4 regions of the Arthrobacter parietis genome follow, and region 4 is predicted to be linked to each of the others. Evidence: predicted binding sites of a transcription regulator. Region 4 holds the regulator's gene; each other region holds the start of a gene.
What was found. Region 4 encodes LexA, which represses DNA repair genes until DNA is damaged. Its sites were predicted from a motif close to TCGAACANNTGTTCGA; they were not measured.
Positions count from the first base shown of each region.

Region 1: the regulator LexA is predicted to act here: its motif matches at 3,549-3,564, upstream of ABFX19_RS00400 (HNH endonuclease signature motif containing protein).
Region 2: the regulator LexA is predicted to act here: its motif matches at 3,567-3,582, upstream of ABFX19_RS13870 (HNH endonuclease signature motif containing protein).
Region 3: the regulator LexA is predicted to act here: its motif matches at 4,832-4,847, upstream of ruvA (Holliday junction branch migration protein RuvA).

Region 1 is NZ_BAAAON010000001.1:92,752-100,019, forward strand. Features, by position in the region: gene thiS (sulfur carrier protein ThiS) at 1-50, opposite strand, end outside; gene thiO (glycine oxidase ThiO) at 47-1,180, opposite strand; gene thiE (thiamine phosphate synthase) at 1,328-1,978, shown strand; gene ABFX19_RS00400 (HNH endonuclease signature motif containing protein) at 2,061-3,536, opposite strand; gene ABFX19_RS00405 (ferritin-like fold-containing protein) at 3,673-4,398, opposite strand; gene ABFX19_RS00410 (RNB domain-containing ribonuclease) at 4,467-5,981, shown strand; gene ABFX19_RS00415 (DEAD/DEAH box helicase) at 6,277-7,268, shown strand, end outside.
Region 2 is NZ_BAAAON010000003.1:369,549-376,816, reverse strand. Features, by position in the region: gene folE (GTP cyclohydrolase I) at 1-583, shown strand, start outside; gene ABFX19_RS13875 (NAD(P)/FAD-dependent oxidoreductase) at 655-1,905, shown strand; gene ABFX19_RS13870 (HNH endonuclease signature motif containing protein) at 2,057-3,553, opposite strand; gene ABFX19_RS13865 (GNAT family N-acetyltransferase) at 3,708-4,244, opposite strand; gene aztA (zinc ABC transporter ATP-binding protein AztA) at 4,249-4,902, opposite strand; partial or broken gene aztD (zinc metallochaperone AztD) at 5,056-6,111, shown strand; gene ABFX19_RS13850 (copper resistance D family protein) at 6,318-7,268, shown strand, end outside.
Region 3 is NZ_BAAAON010000002.1:632,991-640,258, reverse strand. Features, by position in the region: gene ABFX19_RS11165 (CapA family protein) at 1-551, shown strand, start outside; gene ABFX19_RS11160 (type 1 glutamine amidotransferase) at 563-1,327, opposite strand; gene ABFX19_RS11155 (MurT ligase domain-containing protein) at 1,324-2,595, opposite strand; gene pdxT (pyridoxal 5'-phosphate synthase glutaminase subunit PdxT) at 2,682-3,407, shown strand; gene ABFX19_RS11145 (YebC/PmpR family DNA-binding transcriptional regulator) at 3,391-4,149, shown strand; gene ruvC (crossover junction endodeoxyribonuclease RuvC) at 4,180-4,752, shown strand; gene ruvA (Holliday junction branch migration protein RuvA) at 4,887-5,516, shown strand; gene ruvB (Holliday junction branch migration DNA helicase RuvB) at 5,516-6,634, shown strand; gene ABFX19_RS11125 (preprotein translocase subunit YajC) at 6,829-7,268, shown strand, end outside.
Region 4 is NZ_BAAAON010000010.1:251,119-258,386, forward strand. Features, by position in the region: gene dapF (diaminopimelate epimerase) at 1-523, shown strand, start outside; gene ABFX19_RS15845 (class I SAM-dependent methyltransferase) at 520-1,149, opposite strand; gene hflX (GTPase HflX) at 1,295-2,860, shown strand; gene ABFX19_RS15855 (ATP-dependent DNA helicase) at 2,853-4,874, shown strand; gene lexA (transcriptional repressor LexA) at 4,895-5,626, opposite strand; gene ABFX19_RS15865 (LysM peptidoglycan-binding domain-containing protein) at 5,917-6,306, shown strand; gene ABFX19_RS15870 (histidinol-phosphate transaminase) at 6,427-7,268, shown strand, end outside.

The DNA of each region.
Region 1 (7,268 bases), on a different contig from region 4:
GTAGCTGATTGCACCCCGTTCACGGTGACGGTTTTGGCCAATGCGTTCATGCTTGTCCTTCCTCAAAACGATCCGGCCTGTACCGCTCAAGGCCCGGCGGGCACGGTTTGCCCTCCAGCAGGTCCACGCATAGCGCGGCCGCCACCGGCGTCAGCAGTACTCCGTGGCGGAAGAAGCCGGTTGCAATGATCAGTCCGTCAGCTCCGGGGACAATACCGAGCAGCGGCGCGTTGCCCGGCGTACCGGGACGTGCGCGGCACAGCGCTTCCTCTAGTTCAAGCTCAGCAACGGCCGGAACGAGCTGGCGGGCGTCGCGCAGCAGTTGATAGACGCCCCCTGCTGACACGCCGCTGTTGCCGTCCTCGCGCATTGTTGCGCCGAGTACAACGGTTCCATCCGCGCGGGGAACCAGATAGACGGCCGTACCACGCACCAGACCGCGAACGGTGTGGCTGAGCAGCGGCTGCAGTGCAGCGGGTACCCGTAGGCGGAGGATGTCACCGTAGATTGGCCGCAGCGGAAGCCGGCACGGCAGCCCTGCAAGTTGTGCGGCCGCAAGACCGTTCGCAACGACAGTGTGGCGGGCCGGAAGGACGCTGCCGTCTTCAAGGATCGCGCCTGTCACACGACGGCCGTCATAATCAAGGCCGGAGGCTCGTGCCTGGACCAGGCGTCCGCGTTCGCCGAGGGCAGCCAGCAGCGCTGCGGCCAGCTTCCGCGGATCGACCTGGTGGTCGTCCGGCGCGGAGAACGCCGCGGTGGCAGCTGGTCCGATCATTGGCTCCGACCGGCGTGCCTCGCGGAGGGACACCTGTTCAACGGACAGGGAATGGTGGGTCTGTACGTCTCGGAGGTCAGCGAGTGCGGTGCGGTCGGCGCCGTCGATCGCCAGGACCAGGGTGCCGGTTTTGCGGTAGCCGGGATCAATTCCCGTCCAGGCGAGGGAGGAAAGGAAGTCCGGGTAGCGACATGCGGAGTCCACCGTGAGCTCGAGAAGGTGCTCTTCGCGGTAATGCAGTTCGCTGGCCGGGGCGATCATGCCTGCCGCGGCCTGAGTGGCGCCGGTTGCGGGATCCGGGTCCACCAGTGCGACCGAATGCCCCCTGCGGATCGCTTCCCAGGCGATCCCAAGCCCAATGATGCCCCCGCCGATCACAGCGACGTCCACGTGTTTCTCCACCAGGAGTCCTTCCCTACGCCGGCATGATCCGGATCAGGTTCGTTGTTCTCACAACGCGGTCGGCGTCGGACGCCCTCTCAGCCGTGTGGCAGACCGGTGATTCCCGGACGCGGCACGGCTCCCGCAGTACCCCCTTATTGTAGGGGTATGAAACTGAGCGCTGCCCACCTTTACCTGTGCACGGATTCGAGACCACAGCAAAAAGACTTCGACGCTTTCGTTGACGCTGCCTTCGAGGGCGGCGTAGACATCATCCAATTAAGGGACAAGTCCCTGGAAGCCGCACAGGAGCTCGAGCTGCTTTCGGTGCTGCGTGCATCCGCCGTTGCACACGGGAAGCTTTGGTCCGTCAATGACCGCGCAGACATCGCCGCGGTCAGCGGCGCCCCGGTACTGCATGTTGGGCAGCGGGACCTTCCTCCTGCGCTCGCGCAACAATTCCTGCACGACGGCGGCACCATAGGGCTCTCGACGCACTCACCTGCGGAGGTGGCCGGTGCTGCAGCGAACGACGACGTCGGATACTTCTGTACTGGCCCGGTCTGGGCCACGCCGACCAAGCCCGGGCGGACCGCCGTGGGCCTCGAACTGGTGCGCGAAGCTGCGCGGCTGGAGGCGGACCGGGCCCGTGAGGGTTTGGCGTTGAAGCCCTGGTTTGCCATTGGCGGAATCGATCTGCTGAACGTAGAAGAGGTGGTGGCGGCTGGCGCGGCGCGAGTGGTCGTGGTCCGGGCCATTACCGAGGCGGATGATCCGCAGGAAGCGGCGGCGAAGCTCCGGGCACAACTTCCCGCCTAGCTGTAGTCTCCGCAACCGGTGTGTCCCCCACAACCAGCGCCCGCGCCAGCCCGCACCGCCGGCGCCGGGGCGGTGCCGTTGGTCAGGGTGGCTCTGCGTTGGAGCTCGTGCCGGTGTCAGAGCGCGCGAGGTGGTTGTGGATGGCTTGTTCTACTTGCCAGTAGCGGTTGCGTCTGGGTGTTCGTTGCGGGTCGAGGTATTTGGGTGGTGTGAACCAGGGGATTCCGTGGACTGATTCGACTGTCCAATTTCCCTCATGGATCTGGTGGTGGTGTCGGGTGCAGAGCAGCACGCCGTCGCTGATGTTGGTGGTCCCGCCTGCAGCCCAGGGAATGATGTGGTGGGCTTCGCACCAGGTTGCGGGCGTGGTGCAGTCGGGGAACGCGCACCCCTTGTCCCTGGCCACGAGCGCCCGTCGCAGATGCGGTGGGAAGAGACGTTGGGCACGGCTAATGTCCAAGACCTGCCCCTTCCCGCCGAGGACGAGCGGGAGGATGTCGGCGTCGCAGGCGAGTTTGCGGATGCTGCGGGCGCTTATCTGTTGGGCGAAGACCGAATGCCCGTCGTGTCCACCGTGCCCGTCGTGTCCGCTGCTTGTCAGGTCTTTGAGGAGGTCGCGGTAGTTGATGGTGACCATTACCTGGGGTCGGTGTCCTCCGGTCGCTGGAAGACCATCACCTGTTAGCGCGATCCGGCATGCTGAGACGAGTCCGTCGAGCAGGTTCTGTTCACGGGTCGGTTGGCCCGGACTGGTTAGAGCTTCTTTGCCGCGGTCCGTCGTGCCGTCTCCGTCGGTCGTGCGGTCTCCGTTGCCAGTGGTGCTGTGGGTTCTGGGGTTGGTGGCGGTGTTCATGACGGTGATGAGGTGTTCGTATTGTTCGTCGGTGGCGCCGATTTCCATGAAGTGCAGGCCGTGGCGTCTGCCGCGCAGGAACACACCCTGGCGTGCGCGGAGGGTTTTTTCGGTGGGCTCTTGGCCGTCCTGGTCGATGATGTCTTCCCAGCGTTGGGCGAGGGCCCGTAGGACGTCTTCGTCGGACTCGACGGCCTGGCGGACCAGGTGCTCTTCCATGGCATCCAGCTCACGGCCGGTCGCGACAGTGGACACCCGGTGTACGGAGTTGCGGATGATGGTCGCAGCACGGCTGCTGAGCGCACCGACCTTGGTCGCTTCAGCCAGCACACCCAGGGCCGGTACGAGCGCGGCTCCCGGCCCGGGAACCTCGGGCAGGACGTCGTGACCCAGCCGTAACCGGCGGTTCGCTTCGGAGCGGCTGATACCGATTTTCGCCCGCAAATAGTCCGCAGTGTTCTTGTACGGATCTAGGGCGTCAACGGTAGCGAGTTGGTGGTCCTCAGCGGCACGGGCAACCACAGTCTGCAAGTGATCGACCAGGTTGGAGAGCTGCTCGACCTCCACCAGGGTCACCGCGGCCTCCTGCGGGCTAAGCGTCAGGTATGTCGATTCCAGCTGCTGCGCAAAGACCTGTAGGTCCGAACGCATTCCACCCAGGACGGAAGCATCCTCCGGGCGAGGTTCGAGCAGTGCGACGGCCATACCAAAATTTTATCGAACACGTGTACTAACCGCGACCGAAAACCACCAATGTGCAGGACTAGTGGAACAAACTTATCCACATGCCAGTGAAGGAATCGCCAACCGCTGAACACCCCCACGTCGCGGGTAGCTCCACTCAGGCCGTTAGCCCCAACGAACTCATACGGCGCGAATGATTACGGGTGAGTTGCGCAAAGAGTTGGGCAGTCTGCCGTTCATGATCCGCAGAAGAGCCCTTGAACAGGAGCCCGCCCAGGAACTGGCGTTCGATGCCCACGCGTTGTGCCTGGGTCAGCGCCTCCCCCACCAGGCGGCGTCCCCACAGCGCAAGCCGCGAAGCGAGCCGGGGATCGTCGGAAAGAGCTGATTTCAACCGTGGCTGCAGCAGACCTCCCTGCTCGGCGGTTGACTGGATACGGGCAATAATCTCCCGCGTGTCGTCGTCGAGGTGTTCAGCGAGCGCGCTGTAGAAGTCACCGGAGATTGCGTCAATGACGTAGGCCTTCATCAGCGACTCGTACCAGTCAGCCGGGCGGGTCCGCTCGTGGAAGGAGTCGATCGATGCCTGAAAGGGCCGCATTGCCTCTTCAACGTCAACACCGAGGCCCGCAAGGTGCGCGCTGACCATCTCGAAGTGCTCGAATTCCGTCACGGCAAGCCGTCCCAGCGCAGCCCGGTCCCGCAGGGTCGGGGAGAAACGAGCATCCGAGGACAAGCGCTCAAACGCCGAAAGCTCGCCATAAGCCATGACGCCGAACAGGTCGACAACAAACTGATTGAGCGGCCCCAACCCGGTGCCGGCCCTCTCCGCCGGGGATGCTGGCGAAGGGCTCGACGGGGAAGGCGGATGCAAGGCAGTCATGGGAACAAGGGTACCCGCGCGCCGATTCCTTCCGCTGCTCCAGCTGACTGTGTACTACGGTGGGCACTGTGCCGTATTCTCATCTGGATCTGAGCAACCGGGACTCCCAGGTACAGCTCACCGCAGCGCTGGAAAGCCTCCGGCAGGAACTGGAACTGCGCGCCGACTTCCCGCCTGAGGTGTTGGCGGAGGCGAAGGCTGCTGTGGACTCATTCGTACCGCCGGAACGTGACCTCACCGGTCTCGGCTTCATCACAGTCGACCCTCCCGGATCAACCGATCTGGATCAAGCCTTTCACCTGGAGCGCGCCGGATCCGGCTACCGCGTCTGGTACGCCATTGCGGATGTTCCCGCCCTCGTGGCACCGGGCGGTGCGATAGACACGGAAGCCCGCCTTCGCGGCCAGACCATGTACGCACCGGACGGCCGCATCTCCCTCCACCCGGAGAAAATCGCTGAGGACGCAGCCAGCCTGTTGCCGGGCAGGAACCGGTCCGCCTTCGTCTGGGAGTTCGAACTGGACGAGGCCGCACAGGTGGAGTCCGTCGTCGTCGGGCGTGCTGTGGTCAGGAGCCGTGCGCAACTCACCTACGACCAGGTGCAGGAAGACCTCGACTCAGGCGGCGCCGCGGAGAACCTGACCCTCCTGAAGGAGATTGGAACCAAGCGCATCGCACTCGAGAAGGAGCGCGGCGGCGCAAGCCTGAACCTTCCGGAGCAGGAAATCGCGCACGACGGCGAACGCTACTTCATCGTCACGCGCCCGCCCCTTGCGTCTGAAGACTGGAACGCACAGCTTTCGCTGATGACGGGCATGGCGGCCGCCGAAATCATGCTCGAGGGAGGCGTGGGGATACTCCGCACCATGCCGGCCCCTGACGAGACGTCCCTTGCCCGGTTCCGGCACCAGGCCCGCGCGCTCGGGCGCTCCTGGCCCGCGAACGTCCCCTACGGCGAATTCCTGCGCAGCCTCGACACCTCAGATCCGCGCCAGCTTTCACTCATGCATGCTGCTGCGTCACTGTTTCGCGGCGCCGGCTATACATCGTTCGACGGCGCTATTCCCGAGTCAGTTGAGCAGGCGGCGATCGCCGCACCCTATGCCCACACCACCGCACCTCTCAGGCGCCTGGTGGACAGATTTGTCCTGGTGACCTGCGAAGCGCTGTGTGCCGGCAGGGATGTTCCCGACTGGGTTCGGAATGCCCTTCCGGAACTGAATGCTCTGATGTCGTCCTCGAATCAGCTGGCTTCACGACTGGAGAGCGGCGCGATCGCTGCCGTGGAGGCAGCATTGCTGAGCAACCGCGTGGGCGAGGAGTTCGACGCCGTCGTCATCACGGGCTCGAAGCCGTTACCGGACGCGTCGGTCACCGCCAACGGTAACGGCGCGCCGCACGGAGTCATTCAGGTCGCTGACCCTGCGGTCGAGGCACGGTGCGACGGCGTCATGACGGCCGGCGATGAGGTGCGTGTCAGGTTGGTCACCGCTGATATCGCCCGGCGGGAACTGCGCTTTGAACTGGTGCGGAGCGTTCGGCAGGAGGAGTCGCCGTCGGAAAGTGAAAGTGTGGCAGGGTAGACTTGAACGCGTAGTAATGGATGCCCGGTCGTTCTTAAGAACTTAGTTTCAGTTTCCGAACGCGGTGGGCCGCAGTTCAACGAACAGGCGGCCTCCCTGCAATCGACCCGCAATACCTACGCGATCTTAGTCTTCCCAGCTCGGAAGCGGAACGTTCCGCTTCCGAGACGCAGTTGTTAGCCCGCGATCGGCTTCCACTGGACGCCCTGCCTCGTCCTGCTCCGAGCGGGCCCCTGTTTTCGGGCCCGGCGTTGAGCCTGCGCGGCGGCAGTGCCTAATCGAAACGGTAGTAAGAGTGACCACAGACAACCACCACCTCCATGCAGACAACAGCGACGACGAAATCTTCGTAGAAGAAACCCTCGTCACCACTGAAGAGCCGCATCAGGAAACTCCTGAGACCTTCGCTGACTTCAATGTCCGCCCCGATATCGTCGAAGCCCTTGCGGACGCGGGGATCGTGCATCCCTTCCCCATTCAGGCCATGACGCTCTCCATTGCCCTCGGCGGCCACGACATCATCGGCCAGGCCAAGACTGGAACAGGCAAGACACTCGGTTTCGGCGTGCCCGCGCTGCAGCGCGTGGTGGGCCCGTCGGATGACGGCTATGACAAACTTCCGGCGCCAGGTGCTCCGCAGGCGCTTGTCGTCGTACCCACGCGTGAGCTTGCCGTCCAGGTTGCCGCTGACCTGACGAAGGCTGCGGCAAAGCGCAATGCCCGCATCGTCACCATTTACGGTGGCCGAGCGTATGAGCCCCAGATCGAGGCCCTCAAGCGCGGAACCGAAGTTGTGGTGGGCACACCGGGACGCCTGATCGACCTGTACCGCCAGAAGATCCTGTCGCTCAAGAACGTCCGCATCGTGGTGCTGGATGAAGCCGACGAAATGCTGGACCTTGGGTTCCTCCCGGACGTCGAGACCCTGATGTCAGCAACGCCCTCGGTGCGCCAGACGCTCCTGTTCTCGGCCACTATGCCCGGCCCGGTCGTTGCCATGGCGCGCCGCTACATGTCCCACCCGACGCACATCCGCGCCGCTGACCCCGAGGACGACGGCGCCACCAAGAAGGACATCCGCCAGGTTATCTACCGTGCGCACAACCTGGACAAGGACGAGGTGGTCGCCCGCATCCTCCAGGCCCGCGGACGCGGACGCACCATCATCTTCACCAAGACCAAGCGCACGGCCGCCAAGCTTTCGGAGGAGTTGATCGACCGCGGCTTCGCGGCCGGCGCCATCCACGGCGACCTCGGCCAGGGAGCGCGCGAGCAGGCCTTGCGGGC
Region 2 (7,268 bases), on a different contig from region 4:
GCTCCGGCTGTTGGAAGACGACATTGAGCAGGACAGCTCTGTCGGGGCTATCGATCTGCCAGCAGCGAGGTTGGCGGTGGCCGACTTGCTGCGTGCGCTCGGGCGGGACGTGAATGATCCGCACCTCAGCGATACCCCGCGCCGCGTGGCGGGCGCTTTCGAGGAAATGCTGACACCCCGGACCACCTCGTGGACTACCTTCCCGAATGACGAGGGGTATAACGACCTGGTGCTCGTAAAGAACATCCCATTCAATTCACTGTGCCAGCATCATCTGTTGCCATTCAGGGGAATCGCGCATATCGGCTATCTGCCGGGGGAACGACTTCTCGGTCTGTCCAAACTGGCGCGGGCACTGGAGATGTTTTCACGTGACCTTCAGGTGCAGGAGCGGCTCACCAAGCAGGTGGCGGACTGGCTGTTGGACCTGCTCAATCCGCGTGGAGTCGGTGTGGTGCTGGAGGCAGAGCACCTGTGCATGTCGTTGCGCGGTGTGCAGAGTGCCGGTACCACTACCCGGACGGCGACGTTCTATGGCGACCTCGCAGTCGGGGGCCCGCTACGCGACCAATTTCCAAACTAACGCTTCTGCCCGAATCAACGCTTCGTGGCACCGCGCATTCGCAGGCCACCCCACCAGAAGAGAGAGTATCCATGGACAACACCAGTTTCCCGGCATCTGATGACGCAATGGTGATCATTGGGGCAGGCCTGACGGGCGCGACGGCGGCCGCAACTTTGCGCGAAGAAGGCTTCACTGGTCCTGTGGTCCTCGTTGGGGCGGAAGGTCAGGCGCCCTATCTGCGTCCGCCGCTGTCGAAGGGATTCCTTGCCGGCAAGGAGAGCGAGGAGTCACTCCTGCCCTATCCCGAGAAGTGGTACGCAGAGAACGACATCGAACTCCTCACCTCGGATGAGGCGGTCAGTGTGGATCCCACCGCCCGTACTGTTGCTTTGTCGAGCGGCCGTTCGCTTTCCTATGGTCGGCTCCTGCTCGCTACGGGCGCTGTTCCCCGTCAGCTGAACCTGCCAGGTACCGATCTCCAAGGGGTGTACTACTTCCGTACGAAAACGGATAGTCAGCGTCTTCACTTAGAGTTGGCAGGAGGTGGCCGTCACCTCGTGCTTATCGGTTCCGGCTGGATCGGTATGGAGGTTGCCGCAACTGCACGGGAACTTGGCAATGAGGTCACCTTGCTCGGGTTGGAAGAGGTCCCGATGAGTGCGGCGATCGGTCCCAGGCTTGGCACCGTCTTCATGGATCGCCATATTGAAGCTGGTGTTCAGTTCAGGCTGCCGGCTTCGGCGAAAGAGATCAGGGGTGACGATGCAGGCCGTGTCACTGCAGTAGTGACCGATGCGGGTGAAACCTTGTCCGCGGATCTTGTTGTGATCGCCATTGGCGTGGTGCCGCAGACGGCGCTTGCAGAGGAAGCCGGGCTTACCATCGGGAACGGTATTCAGGTCGATTCGGGGCTGCGGACCAGTGCCGAGGGCATCTTTGCAGCTGGGGATGTGGCCAGCGCGCTGCATCCTGTCACGGGCCAGTATGCCCGCAGTGAGCATTGGGCAAACGCTATTAGCGGCGGGAAAGTGGCCGCACAGTCGATGCTCGGCCGAGACGCTGTGCTGGACGACATTCCGTACTTCTACACAGACCAGTTCGATCTGGGCATGGAGTATTCCGGCTACGGTGCCCTGACAAAAGATGCGGACGTGGTGGTCCGGGGCAGCCTCGAAGATCGCGAATTTGTTGCCTTCTGGCTCCGCGAGGACCGGGTGGTAGCCGGCATGAACGTCAATGTGTGGGACGTGCAGGAGGAAATTCAGGATCTCATCCGGAGCGGCAGGGCTGTGGACCGGGCTGTGCTCACTGATCCGGACTCGGACTTGAAAACTGCCTGATGGGGGAGCGGGATCCGAGGGCCGCCTGATCTGGAATCGACGCCTGCCACGTGCGCTCGCGGTTCTGTCACCTCTGCCACGCGCTCGGGGCACAGTTGACTTGGCGGTGCTGCGCTCGCTAAGACGCCGGCTACGGCGGCATTTCCGCTGATCAGGGTGGTGCCGTGCCGATGCTCGTGGACACGTGACTGACCGTGTCTGCAAGTTGGTCGTGGATGGCTTGTTCTACTTGCCAGTAGCGGTTGCGTTTGGGTGTTCGTTGCGGGTCGAGGTATGTCGGTGGTCTGAACCAGGGGATTCCGTGGACTGATTCGACTGTCCAGTTTCCTTCGTGGATCTGGTGGTGGTGTCGGGTGCAGAGCAGCACGCCGTCGTGGATGTTGGTGGTTCCGCCTGCAGCCCAGGGGATGATGTGGTGGGCTTCGCACCAGGTTGCGGGTGTGGTGCAGTCGGGGAACGCGCAGCCTTTGTCCCTGGCCACGAGCGCCCGCCGGAGGTGCGGTGGGAAGAGACGTTGGGCACGGCCGATGTCCAAGACCTGACCCTTGCCGCCGAGGACGAGCGGGAGGATGTCGGCATCGCAGGCGAGTTTGCGGATGCTGCGGGCACTTATCTGTTGGGCGAAGACCGAATGCCCGTCATGTCCGCTGTGTCCGCTGTGTCCGCTGTGTCCGCTGCCTGTCAGGTCATTGAGGAGGTCGCGGTAGTTGATGGTGACCATTACCTGGGGTCGGTGTCCTCCGGTCGCTGGAAGGCCATCACCTGTTAGCGCGATCCGGCATGCTGAGACGAGTCCGTCGAGGAGGTTCTGTTCACGGGTCGGTTGGCCCGGACTGGTTAGAGCTTCTTTGCCGCGGTCCGTCGTGCCGTCTCCGTCGGTCGTGCGGTCTCCGTCGGCCTCGCCAGTGATGCTGTGGGTTCTGGGGTTGGTGGCGGTGTTCATGACGGTGATGAGGTGTTCGTATTGTTCGTCGGTGGCGCCGATTTCCATGAAGTGCAGGCCGTGGCGCCTACCGCGCAGGAACACACCCTGGCGTGCGCGGAGGGTTTTTTCGGTGGGTTCGGTGCCGTCCTGGTCGATGATGTCTTCCCAGCGTTGGGCGAGGGCCCGCAGGACGTCTTCGTCGGACTCGACGGCCTGGCGGACCAGGTGCTCTTCCATGGCATCCAGCTCACGGCCGGTCGCGACAGTGGAGACCCGGTGCACGGAGTTGCGGATGATGGTCGCAGCACGGCTGCTGAGCGCACCGACCTTGGTCGCTTCAGCCAGCACACCCAAGGCAGGTACGAGCGCGGCTCCTGGCCCGGGAACCTCGGGCAGGACGTCATGTCCGAGGCGTAACCGGCGGTTCGCTTCGGAGCGGCTGATACCGATTTTCGCCCGCAAATAGTCCGCAGTGTTCTTGTACGGATCTAGGGCGTCAACGGTAGCGAGTTGGTGGTCCTCAGCGGCACGGGCAACCACAGTCTGCAAGTGGTCGACCAGGTTGGAGAGCTGCTCAACCTCGACCAGCGTTGCCGCGGCCTCCTCAGGCCGAAGCGTCAGGTAGTTGGACTCGAGATCCCGCACGTAAGCCAGTAAGCCGGACCGCATCCCACCCAGGAGAGACGTGTCCTCCGGGCGGGGTTCGAGCAGTGCGACGGCCATACCCAAAATTTTATCGAACACGTGTACTAACCGCGACCGAAAACCACCAATGTGCAGGACAAGTCAAACGGACTTATCCACACCCCGGCGTGGGGGTAGGCACCCCTGCTCAAGCCGCACGCCGCTCGACTGGCACAATCCTGCCAAACCGCACTCAGCCCAACGCACGCTCCAGCACGAAGTCCGTTTCCACGTTCCGTCCAAGCTGAAACGTCTTTGCCCCCACGCGGGTGAATCCGTGCTTCTCATAAAATCGGACTGCACGGGCATTGCGGTCATTCGTGCCGAGCCAGATTCCCTTGGCGCCGGTTCCCTTCGCCGCGATCTCCAGTGACGCTTCCATGAGGTGCGACGAGGAACCCTGTCCATGATGCGACGGGTGCACATAGAACTTGCTCAGCTCGATGGTCGGGAAAAGCGAGAGAGAAGACCGCACTTGCTCGTCCTTGGGAAGTCCTTTGACCAACGTGCTCCAGGCAAGAAGGTGGCCGTCCTCCCGCAGGCATAGCAAGATCTTGTCAGGGTCCGCTATGTGCTGGGTGAACCGTTCCTCGGAAAGCTCTGATGCGATGAAGTGTGCAATGTCGTCGGGGTGCGACGTCGGTGGACAAGCGAGCGGGAAGGTGACGGCAGCCAGGGTGGCGAGGGGGCCGGCGTCGTTCGCGGTGGCATGGTCAATAACAACGGTCACGAAGTCAGGGTAGCGCTGATCGCCGGACGGAACATCGATCCTGTATCGGAGATGACGAGGCCGCCTCGAGTGTGACTACCCGCTCCGCTCGCTCGATGTCCTCGGGCGAGTGGCTCGATTCGATGACGGTCACGCCACGCAGCAGTTCCTCGTCGACCGCCAAGCGGATGAGCCGGTGTGCCGCACTGTCCAAGCCGGCCGTGGGCTCGTCAAGGATCAGGATGTCCGATTCCTGCGCCAGCCCCTGCGCAATAAGCGCACGCTGACGTTGCCCGCCGGAAAGCCCGGCGAGTTGCCGATCAGCGAGGCCCGAAATCCCCAAGCGTTCCATGGCATCCCGCCCGATACGGCGATTTTGCGGACCAAGCGGCAACAGCCAGGAACGATGAGGCCACCGTCCCATCTCGACCGTCTGACGCACCGTACAGGGAAGGATCTCCGAGGTCCGCGTGTGCTGGATGACAAAGGCCGGCCGGCGGCTGGTGGTGAGGGTCACCGATCCGGACTGCGGCTTCAGCGCGCCGGCAACCAACGCCAGCAATGTCGACTTTCCTGAGCCGTTGGTGCCCGTGACCACGGTGTGCACCCCTCGCTCGAGCGCGAGAGACACCTCCCCAAGCGCGCGCCTGCCCTGATAGGCGTATCGAACGCCGCTCACAATCACCATCATTTCTCCTTATGTGCGAATCATTCTCATTATCAATATAGGATGAGTCGCGATGGAATGGTTACTTGAGCCCCTGAGCGCGTCGTTCGTGCAGCCGACGCCGCAGTAACCGTTGCTGAACCCACCCCTCGCGTAGTCACCACATACGACGGCGGCATCCAGGTGCTCGACGGAGACACTTTCGAGGTGCTGGGCGACTTCCCGATGGAGGGCTTCAACCGGATCAATCCGGCCGGCGATGGACGCCACGTCATCATCTCGACCGCCGAAGGCTTCGAAGTGCTCGACACCGGAGCCTGGACCGACGGCGGCACCTCCCACGCTGAGGAACCGGTGATGACGGACATCGCCTTTCCCACGAGCAAGCCCGGTCACGTGGTCCGCCACGACGGCAAGACCATCCTCTTCAGCGACGGAACCGGCGAGGTGACAGTCTTCGAATCCAGTGACCTCGCCGAAGGCCAGCCGGAAGTCGAGACCTACTCGACGGAGGAAGCGCACCATGGTGTCGCCGTCGAGCTTTCCAGCGGTGAACTGGTGCTGACGCTCAGCAACGAGGAAGAACGCCCCGGCATTGTGGTCTTCGACGAAGACGGCAAGGAGATCGCCCGTAACGAGGATTGCCCGGGTGTACACGGTGAGGCGACGGCCGCAGGGGAAGCCGTGGTGATCGGTTGCCAGACCGGCGTCCTTATCTACGCTGACGGCAAGATCACCAAGCTCGACAGCCCCACCGAGTACGGGCGGATCGGCAATCAGGCAGGGTCTGAGGAATCGGTCATCACACTTGGCGATTACAAGCAGGATCCCGACGCCGAACTTGAGCGCCCCGACACGATCTCGCTGATCAACACCGAGACTAAGGACCTCACGCTGGTCGACCTCGGCACGAGTTACAGCTTCCGGTCACTGGCCCGCGGTCCGCATGGTGAAGGGCTGGTCCTGGGCACGGACGGCTCGCTGCACGTGATTGACCCTGAGACCGCCGAGGTGACCAACAGTTTCCCGGTGATTGGGGAGTGGGAGGAACCGCTCGAATGGCAGCAACCGCGACCAACCGTCTTCGTCGAAGACCACACTGCCTACATCACCGACCCGTCAACCAACTCCATCCATGCAGTTGATGTGGAATCCGGGGAAATCACCGGAACCGGTGAACTGAAGCAGACTCCGAACGAGCTGACCGCCGTCACCGGATGACCTGAGCAGAGCAGGAGGACCCCGTCGCTGGGATCGATCAGCGGCGGGGTCCTTTCGCCGGTCCACGGCGGGGCCCACTGCCGATCCTAGGCCGCACGCTGGCTTAGGATCGGAGGACCGTCTCTGAGCAGTGCCGATGCTGAGGCGTACTGACCGTCCGGAAGGCTGGGATGCAGGTGTTCCCTCGAACAGCGCACGCTGTCGGTGTGCCCTCCCGACATTTCCTCAGCGCCATTTCGGTGGCCGTGTTGGTGGCGGCATTGATTCCGCTGGCACTTTTCGGACTGTCCGACGACGACGGCACCGCCAACTTTGTCGGCTGGACTTTGCCGCTGGTGCGCGTGCTGGTGCACCTCACGAGCCTGACGGCGATTGCACTGTTGTGCGTTGGCGTCCTGTTACCCGCAGGCAACCCCCAAGGCGACGACGCCGGTTCGGAAGTTCTCGCCCCCTTAGCCGTGCGGCTCGGGAGGCGGGGGAGTGTGGCGGCGCTGGCCGCCGTCGTCGTTTGTGGGTTGTTCCTGCTCTGGACCTACTTCGACGTGCTGGGCGAGGGACCGTTGCAGGGGGCAGGGTTCGCGGACTTCGGGGTCTTTCTGGATCAGCTCGCGTCGGGGCGTGCGTTGATTGCGCAGATCGGATTCCTGCTGGCCAGCGCTGTCATGGCGTGGTTTGCTCGGACCTCAACTGCATTGAGAATGGCCCTGTTCCTGGCCGTTGCGGGCACCACTACGCTGGCCCTCGGCGGACACGCCGCTTCCGAGTCGGGGCACGGTCTCGCGATGTTCAGCATGACCGGGCACATTGCGGCAGCATCGGTGTGGGTCGGTGGGCTTGCGGGTCTCGGATGGCTGGCGCTGTACCGGGTTGAGGTGCTGCATGCCGTGGTGAAGCGGTTCAGCCGCCTCGCGCTGATCTGCGCAGCGGTGGTCACTATCAGCGGTGTAGTGAGCGCGCTGGTGCGGGTGCCGGACCTGACGGCGCTGCCTGGTTCCCTGTATGGCCTGGTGCTGTTGTTGAAAGTGGTTGCGCTGGGAGGGCTGATCGGGTTCGGGGCGTTGCACCGCCGTCGTCTGCTTGCGGGAACCACATTCAGCTGTGCCGATTTCGGAAGGCTGGCGGCCGGTGAACTGGTGGTCATGGGCGCTGCGTACGGG
Region 3 (7,268 bases), on a different contig from region 4:
CGTGGCAGGTGGACATGCTCGACGCGCCCACCATGATCGCAAAGGCGGAGAGGGCGCGCGAGGAGGGAGCCGACGTCGTTATCGCGGCTATCCATGCCGGCGATGAGTACGCCTCGCTGCCCAACCAGCAGCAGATCGACCTCGCCCATGCCCTTGCCGACAGCGGGGCGGTCGACTTCATCTATGGCCACCACACGCACTCGGTGCTGCCGATCGAGTATTACAACGACACCTGGATCGTCTACGGTCTCGGCAATGGGGTCACCGAGCTGTCACCGGTATATGACGTCAACAATGAGGGGCTGACCATCCGGGCGCAGTTCGCCGCCGATGAGTCGGGTCAGTGGACAGTCAGCGATCTGGCCTGGGTGCCGTCGGTGATCGTCCGGGATCCGTACCGCTGGTGTTCGCTGGCTCCAGACCAGGAGCCGGGCTCCTGCTCAACCCCGGAGCATGAAGCGGCGGTCAAGGCCAGAACGCTGGCAACGGTGGAGACTTACGGCGCGTCCGAAGACGGCGCGCACCAGTGGCTGGTGACCGAGGAAGACTAAGCGGAACCGACTCAGCGCGGCCGGGCAGCAGCGTGGCGGCGCGCCAGCTCGGCAAGGCTGTCATCGACATCGCCCGGCTCGAAGGAGCCGTACTTGCGAGTCACCGCCTCACGGATCAGGAAGTCGGCAACCGCGGGATTCTTCGGCAACAGTGAGCCATGGAGGTAACTGGCGACGATGTTGAGGTGCCGGGCTCCTTCATGGTCCTCCTTCGAGTTATTGCCTTCACCCTTGGTCACGGTGGCGAGCGGACGGACGTTTGGACCGAGGAAGGTCTGACCGCTGTGGTTCTCATAGCCGTGGATGTCGCCGAACTCCTCGCTCCGGGCGACCACGTTCCCGATCAGCCGCTCCGACCCGCCATGCGTTTCGATGTCCAGGATTCCGATCCCGGGTATCACTGTGCCGTCATGGGTCTTGAAGAAGTTTCCGAAAAGCTGGTAAAGACCGCAGATCGCGAGCATGGGCGTACCGTCCCCGGCAAGCGAGCGAAGATGGGCTGCATTGGACTGCAGGTCCTGCTGGATTACAACCTGCCCGCTGTCCTGTCCGCCGCCGCCGATGAGGATGTCCACGTCTGAAGGGAAGGTGTCCCCGGCATTGTGTTCGAGGATCACCGCCTCATACCCGTGCCAGGCGAGGCGCTGCTTGAGCACCAGCACATTGCCCCAGTCGCCATAGATGTTCATGTCCCGCGGATAGAGCTGCAGGATCCGAACGGCGCCCTTACTCGCGGGCGGGTTAGCGGGAGAGCCCGCAGGAGTGCCGGAACTCATGAAACCACCTTCACATCGGTAATTTTGGACAGGTCCCTGCGGATCGCGAGCATCGCGGTATAGGTGCAGAAGATCCGCTTCGGGCGGTCCTTCGCACCGCGGATGAACCTGCGGAGTGCTGATCCGGTGTCAGGATCGATGTCCTGAACGGCGACGTCGTCGTACTGCAGTCGCAGTGCCATGTCATATGCGCGGACGCCGCTGACCATGTCCACGCCGCCGGCCCGCAGGCTGTCGAAATCAACGTCCCAGAGCCATGACATGTCCCGTCCATCGGCGTAATTGTCATTGATCGCGATCATGGTTGCGTAGCCTGCAGCATCGAAGGACTTCAGGCCCAGGCGGAAGCCGCTCGGATTCTTCACCAGGACAAGCTCCAGGGGCTGGCCGTCCACCAGCAGGGATTCCCCGCGTCCGAAGGCCGGCTCAACCGCTGCGAGCGAGCGCAGCATCGCGTCGCGTTGTGCCTCACCGCCCAGGATGATCCTCGCCATTGCGAGCGCCGCGGCGGCGTTGAAGATGTTGTAGACGCCGCGGAGGCTCAGGTCGACGGTGCTTGCCTCGCCGTCCATGCTGAACGTAGCGGTATTGGATTCGACCGTTTCAAGCACGACGTCGGCGGGCAGGGAAGAGGCTGGTGCTGTTCCTGTGGCGCCGCGAAGGTCATCATCGCTGGGAAAGGTGTCCCGGAGAGATTCAGCCAGCCCGAAATAAGCCACCGCGGCGTTGCGGACCGATGGTGCAATTGAAGCGACCCGCGGATCTTCCCGGTTCAATACCACCGTGCCGGTGGTCTTTACTGCGATGTGCTCGAGCAGCTTGGTGGTCTTGTCGATCTCACCGAAGCGGTCAAGCTGATCCCGGAGGACATTGAGCAGCAGAGAATGGGTCGGAGGGACCAGATTCACAAAGTGGACGGCGTGGGCTTCGTCCAGTTCCAGGACGGCGACGTCGGCTCTCAGCCGTCCGCGCCAGTCCACCTCGCCGAGCAGCGCGGCGGCAACGCCCCTGGTGAAGTTGCTTCCCGTCCGGTTGGTGAAGACTTTCAGCCCCTGGCCCTCAAGGAGTTCGACCACCATCTTGGTGGTGGTGGTCTTCCCGTTGGTGCCGCTGACGACGATGATGCCCTTGGGCAGGTTTCGCAGCGCCCGCGCCATGAAGCCTGGATCGATTCGTTCGACGACCAGACCGGGAAACGCCGAACCACCGCCGCGCAGACGCGTGAGCGCCCGAACTGTTTTGCCCAGGGGCACGCTCAAGGTAGACAGACCAGACATGGTGTCTAACTTATCGCGCTTTCGTTGCCTACCCGGTATGGCGCCCGACAGTCCCAGCGCCAAACTAGACTGGGTCGGTGACTTCCACCATTTCCCTTGGCGGTGCCGCCCTGCGCGTTGGCGTTCTCGCAGTGCAGGGCGACGTACGCGAGCACATCCGGGTGATCAAATCCTTGGGCGGAGAGGCGTCAGCCGTCCGGCGCCCCAGCGAGCTGGAGCAGGTCGAGGGCGTTATCATCCCCGGCGGGGAGTCGACCACCATGGACAAGCTGACCCGCGCGTTCGGGCTCGCCGAACCGCTGCGCGAACTCATCCGCGAAGGGTTCCCGGTCTACGGGTCCTGTGCGGGAATGATCATGCTCGCGGACACCATTGCTGATCCCTCCGTTGACCTGGCGGGCAATCCCCAGCAGACCATCGGGGGCCTGGATATCGTGGTCCGCCGCAACGCCTTCGGCAGGCAGCGCGAGTCCTTCGAGACGGACCTCCCGTTTGAGGAACTGCCTGGGAACGGCTCCGACGTCCACGCGGTGTTCATCAGGGCCCCGTGGGTGGAGAAGGTAGGGGAGTCGGTGAAGGTCCTCGCACAGGTCGAGGCACCGGATACGCCGCCCGCCGAGCACGGTGCCCACACTGGGCGTGACAGTGCCAGGGCACAGCCGGTCGCTAGGATTGTTGCAGTTCGCTCAGGAAACCTGCTCGCCACGAGCTTCCACCCGGAAGTGACCGGTGAGCATCGCATCCATGAGCTTTTCCTATCGTTGATCGCACAAAGAAGGGCAGAGCATGTCGGGGCACTCTAAATGGGCTACCACCAAACACAAGAAGGCCGTGATTGACGCCAAGCGCGCCAAGTCTTTCGCGAAGCTGATCAAGAATATCGAGGTGGCGGCCCGCGCCGGCGGCGCTGACCTGGCGGGCAATCCGGCCCTTGAGCTTGCCGTGCAGAAGGCCAAGAAGACGTCCGTTCCCATCGACAACATCAACCGGGCGGTCAAGCGCGGCGCTGGGCTCACCGGCGAAGTCGTCGACTACTCAGAGATCATTTATGAAGCGCGCGGACCCCAGGGTTCGGCGCTGCTCATCGAATGCCTCACGGACAACAAGAACCGTGCAGCCTCGGAGGTCCGGGTCGCCATTACCCGAAACGGTGGATCAATTGCTGATCCCGGATCGGTCGCCTACCTGTTCGCGCGCAAAGGCGTAGTCTCCCTGCCGAAGAAAGACTTGTCGGAGGATGATGTCCTGATGGCAGTCCTGGACGCAGGCGCTGAAGAGGTGAAGGAGTCGGGTGAATCATTCGACGTTCACTCCGAGCCCACAGACCTCCGCGCGGTCGTCGCGGGTCTCGAAGAAGCCGGTATCGAATACGAGACCGACGAGGTCGAGTTTGTCCCGTCGATGCAGGTTGAACTCGATGCGGACGCCGCACGCAAGTTCCTCAAGCTCGTGGACGCGCTCGAAGAGCTCGACGACGTCCAGAACGTGTACTCGAATGCGGAGCTCGGCGATGACGTGCTCGCTGAGCTGGAGAGCGACGATTAGTTTCCGCTCCGCCCATCTTGGGGGACACCCGTGACACTGCGGGTCATGGGTGTTGACCCGGGGTTGACCCGCTGCGGACTTGCCGTGGTCGATGTCGAACCGAACCGGCGCGCCACTCTGGTGGCGGTCGGTGTGGTCGGTACGCCGGCTGACCACAGCCTCGATCGCCGCCTGCTGATGATCGCCGAGTCAGTGGATGTGTGGCTGGACACGCACTCACCGGCGGTGCTCGCCGTCGAACGCGTTTTCAGCCAGCTCAACGTCAGCACCGTCATGGGTACCGCTCAGGCTTCGGGCGTGGTGATAGCGGCGGCGGCGAGGCGGGGCATTCCGGTAGCGCTTCACACACCGACCGAGGTCAAGGCGGCAGTGACGGGTAACGGCCAGTCTGACAAGGCCGCAGTGACCAAGATGGTGACGAAAATCCTTCGCCTCGCAACGCCGCCCACCCCTGCCGACGCCGCTGATGCACTGGCACTTGCCATCACGCACGCCTGGCGAACCGGAACTACGTCCTCAGCCCGAAGCCAGGGTGGGGTTGGCCAGACCGCAGCCCAACGGCTGTGGGCGGAAGCGGAAGCGAAGGCGCGTCAACGGCGATGAACCTACTCCCGGGTAGTCTGCGTGCCGGAGTACATCGGTGTGGCGGCGCCGGATAGTCCGCGCCGGGACGTACGCTGATTCGTAGATATGTTCGGTGATATTCGTTTCGATTCTCAGCATCTGGAGCCCAGCGCATGATCAGTTCTCTGACCGGGACCGTAAGCCATGTGGGCCTGCACTCGGCCGTACTCGACGTCAACGGGTTCGGAATGCAGGTACAGGCAACGCCCCAGACTCTTTCCACCCTCCGGCTTGGCAACCAGGCCAGACTCAACACCTCGCTGATAGTCCGCGAGGATTCCATGACCCTGTTCGGATTCACGGATGCCGACGAGCGTGAGGTGTTCGAGACACTGCTGGGCGTCAGCGGCGTAGGCCCACGGTTGGCGCTGGCGGTGCTCGCGGTGTACGCCCCGGCGGCCATCCGCACCGCCGCATCGTCCGGGGATGACAAAGCATTCAGCAAGGTGCCGGGGATCGGCCCCAAGGGCGCGCGACGCATTGTGCTTGAACTCGCTGACAAACTCATTCCGCTTGAGACGGATACCCCAACTACAGCTTCCGGCGCCTGGCAGTCACAGGTTCTCGCCGCGATGATGGGTCTGGGCTGGTCGGAAAAGGACGCCGGCTCAGCCATCGACGCCGCAGTGAAGGATTCTCCAGAGATTGCGGCATCTGGGGATGTCGGTTCGATCCTGAAGCTCACACTGCGCCGGCTGGGCCAGGATGGCGCCCGCAGCTCGGCACGGGCTTCGGTGAACTGATGACAGATCAGGAACAGCCCCTTGTCTCGCCGGCCGTGGATCCGGAGGACCGGGCGGTCGAGGCAGCCCTGCGGCCGAAGAACCTGGATGATTTCGTCGGTCAGGCAAGAGTGCGCCGCCAGCTGTCCCTCGTCCTCGAAGCATCCCGGATGCGTGGCCGCAGCGCGGACCATGTTCTCCTTTCCGGACCTCCCGGGCTCGGAAAGACCACCCTGGCGATGATCATCGCCGCGGAGATGAATGCGCCCCTCCGCATCAGTTCAGGCCCCGCCATCCAGCATGCCGGAGACCTCGCCGCTATCTTGTCCTCGCTGACCGAGGGGGAGGTGCTCTTTCTCGACGAGATCCACCGCATGTCGCGCCCTGCGGAAGAAATGCTGTACATGGCAATGGAGGACTTCCGGGTAGACATCATCGTGGGCAAAGGGCCGGGCGCAACAGCGATTCCGCTGGATCTGCCACCTTTCACCCTGGTCGGCGCCACCACCCGCGCCGGGCTGCTGCCGGGTCCGCTGCGCGACCGGTTTGGATTCACCGGCCATCTCGAGTTCTACTCCACGGCGGAGCTTGAGCTCGTTCTCCGGCGCTCGGCCATGATGATGGACATGCGGGTCAACTCCGCAGCCTTTGCTGAGGTAGCCGGACGTTCCCGCGGCACCCCCAGAATCGCGAACCGCCTCCTCCGGCGCGTTCGTGACTGGGCACTTGTGAACGGCGTGGACGTCATCGATGCACGGTGCGCCGGATCCGCTCTGGATATGTACGAGGTTGACGCCAAAGGACTCGACCGCCTCGACCGGTCTGTGCTGACGGCGCTTGTGACAAAGTTCAATGGAGGGCCGGTGGGACTGTCCACTCTGGCCATTGCAGTAGGGGAAGAACCCGAGACCGTGGAAACGGTCGCCGAGCCGTATCTCGTGCGCGAGGGGATGCTCGGCAGAACGCCGCGCGGGCGAATCGCCACAGCAGCTGCGTGGGAACATCTGGGTCTGGTCATGCCTGCATCAATCGCAGCAGCCATGCCCGAAGGACTTTTCCCGGTCTACGAGGATGATCCCGTTTCCGGGGTCGAAATGGCGCTCGGGAGCGAAACGGAATGGAGCCGCAACAGCGGCTAGTGCGAAAGTTGAGGCCCATTCCCCGTAGACTGTTCTGACGTGTGGCGCAGCGCACGGTCAAAGCTTTGGAAACACTGCTGGCTTAATAGTCAGGCAGTGCTCCCGCGGACCGCGCGCAGCCGCGGAACTTCAGCGTCGGAATCACCTGCACCGCAGCCGACTGTGCTGACCAAATATAGGAACGGATCTTCTCTGTGCTCGCAAATGTAGTTGCCCAGACCACCGAGCAGACGGGTGGCGGGTTTGACATCTTCAGCCTGCTCCTCCCGTTGGCTCTCGCCTTTCTGATCTTCACCATGTTCCGCAAGCAGCGGAAGATGAAAAAGCAGGTCGCGGAGCAGCGCACCCAGATGGTCCCGGGTACCGAGGTCATGACCAACTTCGGTCTCTTCGGCACCATCGTTTCCCTCGACGAGGACAACAACAAGGCCCTTATCGAGCTTTCCCCGGGTGTTACCGCGACCGTTCACTCCCAGACCCTGAGCAAGGTGGTCGCCCCGGAACCGGTGGTCGAGGAAGAGCACAGCGTTCCCGACGACGCCTCCTCACTGACGGACCCGCTCAGCGATGCTGACCGCCCGCTTCGCGAAGAGACACCGGAAGAGTCAGCCGAGCGGCTGAACAGGGAAAACGC
Region 4 (7,268 bases):
AGTCGATGGGTACTCCGTGGACATGGGGCCGTGGGAGTTCATCTACCCGGAAGCCGCGGCCGCGCGTGCAACCGACTCGCTGGTCGAAGCAGACGGGCTGCAGGTCGCCCGGCCTGGACTGTCAATCAGCATGGGTAATCCACACACGGTCGTCGCCCTTGCCGAAATCGCGGAGCTTCGCGCCACGCGGCTGTTCGACGCGCCTTCGGTGGACCCGGCACCGCCGCACGGAACCAACGTGGAATTCGTCGTCCCGCATGATCCACTCATGCACGACGGCGTTGGACAGCTGAGCATGCGCGTGCACGAACGGGGGGTTGGAGAAACCCTCTCCTGCGGAACCGGAGCCTGCGCCGCTGCAATTGCCACCCGCTACTGGGCGGGAGCGGACGCGCCCGACGTCTGGAGCGTGACAGTGCCCGGCGGAATCGTCGGCGTCCGCTTCACAGTCAGCGCACAGGGGGGAGAGCATGTGCATCTCAGCGGTCCCGCGGTGCTCGTGGCGCGAGGTACGTTCAGCTAGGCCTTCCGGGCGTTTTCCGGTGCGGTCCGCTCAACCCGCAGAATGCGGAAAGACTTCGACGTGGTAGGGCGGTCGACTTCATAGTCGGGCGGCAGCTGCGCTGCAAGCCAACGCTGCAGCGAATCCGCACCGAGGTTCTTCTGGACTACCAACCATGCGCTCCCGCCGGGAGCAAGGCGCGGGAGCCAGCGCAAGAGGAGTTCGTGAAGCGCCTCTTTGCCGATCCGAATCGGTGGATTGGACCAGATCGTGTCGAAGGCAATGTCAGGGTTGACGTCGTCGGGCAGCATGGCCGCCACATTGCCCAGCTCCAGCCTCCGGGCGTTCTCCCTCGTCAACTCCAACGAGCGTTCGTTCACATCGATTGCGATGACCCGGGCGTGCGGTGCCTGAACGGCCATGGTCAGGGCAAGCGGGCCCCAGCCGGAACCAATATCAAGCAGAGTGGAACCGGTGACGGGAGGCACCTCCGACAACAGGATCGCTGTGCCTTTGTCGATGCCGTCGGGACTGAAGATGCCACCCGAGGTGACGAGGTCACGTTCCTGACCCGCAATGGGTACCCGGAGCGGCCGGCGCTTGTCGGGTCCGGAGGGGGCGGCGCTGAAGTAGTGCTGCGAATCCATAATGCTCCAGCCTAGTGCTCCGGGCCGTACCGGTGCGGCCGGGGACCGCTGGCTGTGCAGGAGTTGTCCCTCCGCGCTGAGAGAATTTTTGCCCATGCCGCGGGGGCAACGGACTACCATGGAAAGACGATCACCAAGGGAGAGTATGACCACACATAACGGAGCGTCCGCAACGCCCGAGCCGGAAATGGGCCCGGATGAAATCCAGGCCGTCATTGATCGGATACTTGCCAAGGACCCCGCCTCGTCTTCGAGCGGTTCCCAACGGCGTTTCGGTAGCGGGCCCGGTGGCCGCGCGCAGGCGCTGTCTGATCTCGACGAAGAGCACACGGGTTACGACGGTGAACAGCAGGATCGTGAGGAGCGGCGCGCACTGAGGCGTGTGGCCGGGCTCTCCACCGAACTCGAAGACGTCACCGAAGTCGAGTATCGCCAACTTCGCCTTGAGCGGGTGGTGCTGGCCGGCATCTGGGGCGAAGGGACGGTTGATGACGCTGAAAATTCACTGCGTGAACTCGCTGCCCTGGCTGAGACGGCGGGATCGGAAGTGCTTGACGGCATCATCCAGCGGCGCCTGAAGCCGGATCCCGGAACGTTCCTCGGGGCCGGCAAAGCGGAAGAGCTCAAGAACATTGTGATGGCCACTGGTGCGGACACCGTTGTCGTTGACAGCGAACTGGCCCCCTCCCAGCGCCGGGGGCTTGAGGACATCGTCAAGGTGAAGGTCATCGACCGCACGGCGCTCATCCTGGACATCTTTGCCCAGCATGCAAAGTCCCGTGAAGGCAAAGCGCAGGTCGAGCTTGCGCAGCTTGAGTACCTCCTTCCGCGGCTGCGCGGCTGGGGCGATTCGATGTCCCGTCAGGCTGGCGGCCAGGTTGGCGGCGCCGGTGCCGGTATGGGTTCACGCGGGCCGGGTGAAACCAAGATCGAACTCGACAGGCGGAAGATCCGCACGCGGATGGCCAAGCTGCGGCGCGAAATCGCGGGCATGAAGCCCGCACGCGAGACCAAGCGCGCCAACCGTCGTCGTCATGAGGTTCCATCAGTGGCAATTGCCGGGTACACGAACGCCGGAAAGTCGTCTCTCCTCAATCGGTTGACCGATGCGGGCGTGCTGGTGGAGAACGCGCTGTTCGCGACCCTGGACCCCACCATCCGCCGGGCACAGACGCCTGACGGACTCGAGTTCACTCTTGCTGACACCGTCGGTTTTGTCCGGTCGCTCCCCACCCAGCTCGTCGAGGCGTTCCGTTCGACGCTCGAGGAAGTTGCTGATGCGGACCTGATCCTCCACGTTGTGGACGCATCCCATCCGGATCCGGAGGGGCAGATCACAGCGGTCCGCGACGTCCTGACGGAAGTCGACGCACGCAAAGTGCCTGAGATCGTCGTCCTGAACAAGGCCGACGCGGCAGATCCGTTTGTGCTTGAACGCCTCAGGCAGCGCGAACCCCGCCATGCAATTGTTTCCGCCCGCACAGGTCAGGGGATCGAGGAGCTGCTGGAACTGATCAGCCAGTCCATCCCGCGTCCAAGCGTGAAACTGACTCTGCTCGTGCCCTACCAGCGCGGAGACATCGTGAGCCGACTGCATCAGCCGGACGCAGAGATCCTCGGCCTGGAGCATGTGGAGGACGGCACTCGGGTAGATGTGATGGTCAGGGAAGGTCTGGCGGCAGAACTGGAGCCGTTCGTCACGCATGGCTGAGGGAAGCATCAGTCCCCTTCGACTGCTTGATGACGTCGTAGCGGCGATGGGCGGGCAGCAGCGTAGCGGGCAGCATGAAATGGTACGCCAGGTCGAGGAAGCAATCGGCAACGGCACACACCTGTTGGTGCAGGCCGGAACCGGAACAGGGAAGTCACTGGCCTATCTGCTTCCGCTCATCGCGCATGCCGTGAAGGGTGACACAACCTCGATCGTCTCGACGGCCACCCTTGCCCTTCAGTCCCAGATCGTCAACCGCGATCTGCCGAGACTTCTCGAGACCCTGCGTGGTTCGCTTCCTCGGCCGGTCGACGTAGCGCTTCTGAAAGGCCGGGGGAACTATGTCTGCCGGCATAAGACGGCAGGAGGTTTCCCCGACGAGGATGATTCGGGAGCCCTCTTCTCACTCGACGGTGACACCGCGGCGCCGCATCCTGCGGCAGGACCTTCCACCCCGCTCGGACGCGAAATCGTGCGGTTGCGGGAATGGGCGGAAGAAACGGAGACCGGGGACCGGGACGAACTCCTTCCCGGTGTCAGCGACCGGGCCTGGCGCCAGGTATCGGTGTCCAGCATGGAGTGCCTTGGTGCGCAGAAGTGTCCCGTTGCTGAGGAATGCTTCAGCGAGCGCGCACGGGAGAGGGCAGGAAAAGCGGACATTGTCATCACCAACCATGCGCTGCTGGCGATCAACGCTTTCGAGGGGCTGGCGGTCCTTCCGGAGCACGACGTAGTGGTCATTGACGAGGCGCACGAGCTACACGACCGCGTCACGTCTGCGGTGTCTGGGCAACTGTCAGGAGCACTGATCGGCGCTGCGGCCTCAGCGGCGAGGCGCCATCTCGGTTCCAACACGGACACATTGGCGGCCGCACAGGATGCCTTCGAGAACGCGTTCGACGCTCAGCCCACGGGTCTGATGGCTGGGGGACTCGACGAGTTGCAGGAACTCGCGCTCGTGCAATTGCGGGAGTCATGCCGACTCGCGCTGTCCGAATCGAGTTCCGACGGGTCCTCCCAGTCGGCAGACGGTGGCCGCCAGATGGCACGCTCACGGCTGTTGGTATTGCTCGAATTGTCCGAACGGATGGTCGCCGCAGGTGGCGCGGGCGAAGTGCTCTGGTCGAGTCGGCCAAGTACCTTTACACCGGGCTCCGGTTACTCCGCAGCTGATGACTCCTCGCCTGCCACGATCAGCATTGCGCCGCTGTCGGTTGCCGGGCGTCTGAGGCGGGGATTGTTCGAGGACCACACGGTTGTGCTCACGTCAGCTACGCTCGCAATCGGCTCGGAGTTCGGACCGGTTGCCGGGTCCCTCGGTTTGACGGGCGAGGGAGCGCCGTCATGGACCGGCGTGGACGTTGGCAGCCCATTCGACTACCCCCGACAGGGTGTCCTGTACGTTGCCAAGGACCTGCCCAAACCGGGCCGCGGGACTTCCGGGGAACAACTGGATGAGCTGGAGGCGCTCATCAAAGCCTCCCGCGGAGGAGCGCTGGGACTGTTCTCTTCGCGGCGTGCGGCGGAGGACGCTGCTGACGCGTTGAGGGACCGGCTCGACGTTGAGATTCTCTGTCAGGGTGAATCTTCCATGTCCGCGCTGGTGAAGCAGTTTTCAGAGGAGCCCGACACCTGCCTGTTCGGCACTATGTCGCTGTGGCAGGGCGTCGATGTGCCTGGAACTGCCTGCCGGCTTGTCACCATCGACCGCATACCGTTTCCCCGACCTGATGATCCGCTCATGACTGCGCGGACCCGAGCTGTCGCAAAGGCCGGAGGCAACGGATTCATGAATGTTTCCGCTACCCATGCCGCCGTTCGTCTTGCGCAGGGAGCCGGCCGTCTCATCCGCTCCCACGATGATCGAGGCATGGTGGCAGTACTGGACTCCCGGCTGGCAACCGCGGGCTACGGCGGCTTCCTCAGGGCTGCGCTACCGCCGTTTTGGTCGACGACGGACCGCGCAACGGCGCTCGGGGTCCTCTCCCGGCTCGCTGAGACGCAGCGCGCCTAGCACCATGCCGCGCGCCTCGGTCAGAGCGCACGCATCACCGAGACAACTTTGCCCATGATGGTGGCGTGGTCACCGAGTATCGGCTCGTAATTGGTGTTCTGCGGCAGAAGCCAGGTGTGACCGTCACGCTGCCGGAAGGTCTTCACTGTGGCCTCATCATCGAGGAGTGCTGCCACCACATCGCCGTTCTCGGCTGTGCTCTGCTGGCGGACCACTACCCAGTCTCCGTCGCAGATCGCTGCATCAATCATGGAGTCACCTGAAACACGCAGCATGAACAGATCGCCGTGCCCGACGAGCTGCCGGGGCAGTGGCATGACATCCTCAACAACCTGATCCGCCAGAATAGGACCTCCGGCTGCAATCCGTCCGACCAGCGGGACCATTGCCGCGTCGACGGCCGACGATGCCCGCGCAGGTTCCTCTCTTTCGGCGGAGGAGGGCAGCGCACGCGGTGTGCTGTCACCGAGCGTGAGAGGAAGCAGGATTTCCATCGCTCGCGGGCGCTTGGGATCGCGGCGGATGTAACCCATGCGTTCCAGCTGTGAAAGCTGGTGCGTGACGCTGGACAGACTCGCAAGACCTACGGTGTCACCGATCTCGCGCATTGAGGGCGGGTAGCCGTGCGCAGCTACGCTGCGCTGAATTGTCTCAAGAATTTTTGTCTGACGTGCTGTCATTCCCTTTGGCATGGCCCTGCCGCGCGGCCTTCCGCGTCCGCGCTTCGCATCGGGCGAAGGCACCTCTGCCATGTCCTTTGCCGCACTGAGATCTGCCACGAGATGCATCCCTTCCTCCGGCCGGGCCCGGACTGCCGGCTCGCCAACCATTTTTGTCAGTGGCGGGTGATGAGCTGGTTTGTGAAGCAGCCGGACCGTCACCCTTACCAGGAACGCTAGGGGAAGCGGGACGCGTTTTCAAACATTTGTTCGAGTGAGTCTCGACAATATTAGTTTACAAGTGCTAATAATAAGTGCAGAGGAATAGAACACAGCTTCGAACAAAGCTGTGGGAGATCCACACAACGAGAAAGGTGGACGCCATGTCTACGCTCCATATCGCAGGATCAGCTTCCGTACTTCACCCAGAGGACCGTGAGAATAACGGGCCGGCTGCGGCGCCGCGCCTTCATCTCACCCGTCGCGGCTGGGTGGTTCTGGTGGCAATTCCGGTCGCATTGCTTGTTGCCGTACTGCTGGTGGTTGCTTCGTTCTTCACCTCCCAGGCGCAGGCAGCGACAGCCGGCGGTGACCTCACGGACACTGTCCGGGTCAGTGTTGCATCGGGGGAGACACTCTGGGCTCTTGCTGCCGAGTACGCGCCGGAACGTGATCCGCGAGCCGTCGTTGAGGAAATCGTCGAACTGAATGTTCTAGGCTCGTCGACCGTGCAGGCCGGGCAGTCGCTTCATATTCCGGTTGGAAATCCATAAGGAGCGGATCTGCTTCCGCACAGCGGTAGGCGCGCTGATTCTTCACAGGTTGGCTCGTAACAGTTCGCCCGGCTTCAGCGGAATTCTTCGTGGCGGATGGGGCGGCCTTAAACTCTCATGGTGACCGATCCGCTAGAACGCCTTAACAGACTGCCGATCCGCGAGAATCTGCGCGGCCTTCGACCATACGGTGCGCCCCAGATCGATGTGCCCATTCTGCTGAACGTCAATGAGAACACCCATGGCGTTCCGGAGGATGTTCGCAGTGCAATTGTTGAAGCAGTCGAGGGCGCCGTGGCGGGGCTGAATCGCTACCCTGACCGGGAGTTCACCGTGCTTCGCGAACATCTCGCCACGTACCTAGGGCACGGACTCACCGCGGACAACATCTGGGCGGCGAATGGATCCAATGAGGTTTTGCAGCACGTCCTCCTCGCGTTCGGCGGACCGGGCCGGACTGCGTTGGGATTTCCTCCCACCTACTCGATGTATCCGCTGCTCGCAGGCTCCACCGGTACTGGATACCTGACAGGTTCGAGGGATGAATCCTTCGACCTGGACGCTCGTACCACCGCCAGCGAGGTAGCCGCCACGGGCGCAAACATTGTCTTCCTGTGCAGCCCGAACAACCCGACCGGCACAGCGCTTCCCCTGGAGGTGGTTTCCGAGGTCTACGATGCAGGCGAAGCGGCGCAGGCAATCGTCATTGTGGACGAGGCGTATGCAGAGTTTTCCCACTCCGGCACTCCGAGTGCGCTGGAGCTCCTGCCCGGCAGGGAACGGCTTATCGTCTCGCGCACCATGAGTAAAGCCTTTGCGCTGGCCGGAGCCCGTCTCGGGTACTTGGCCGCAGCGCCGGAAATTGCGGATGCGCTTCGGCTCGTGCGTCTCCCGTACCACCTGTCGGCGATTACGCAGGCCACGGCTGTCGCGGCGCTGACCCATTCGGCGAAGCTGCTCGC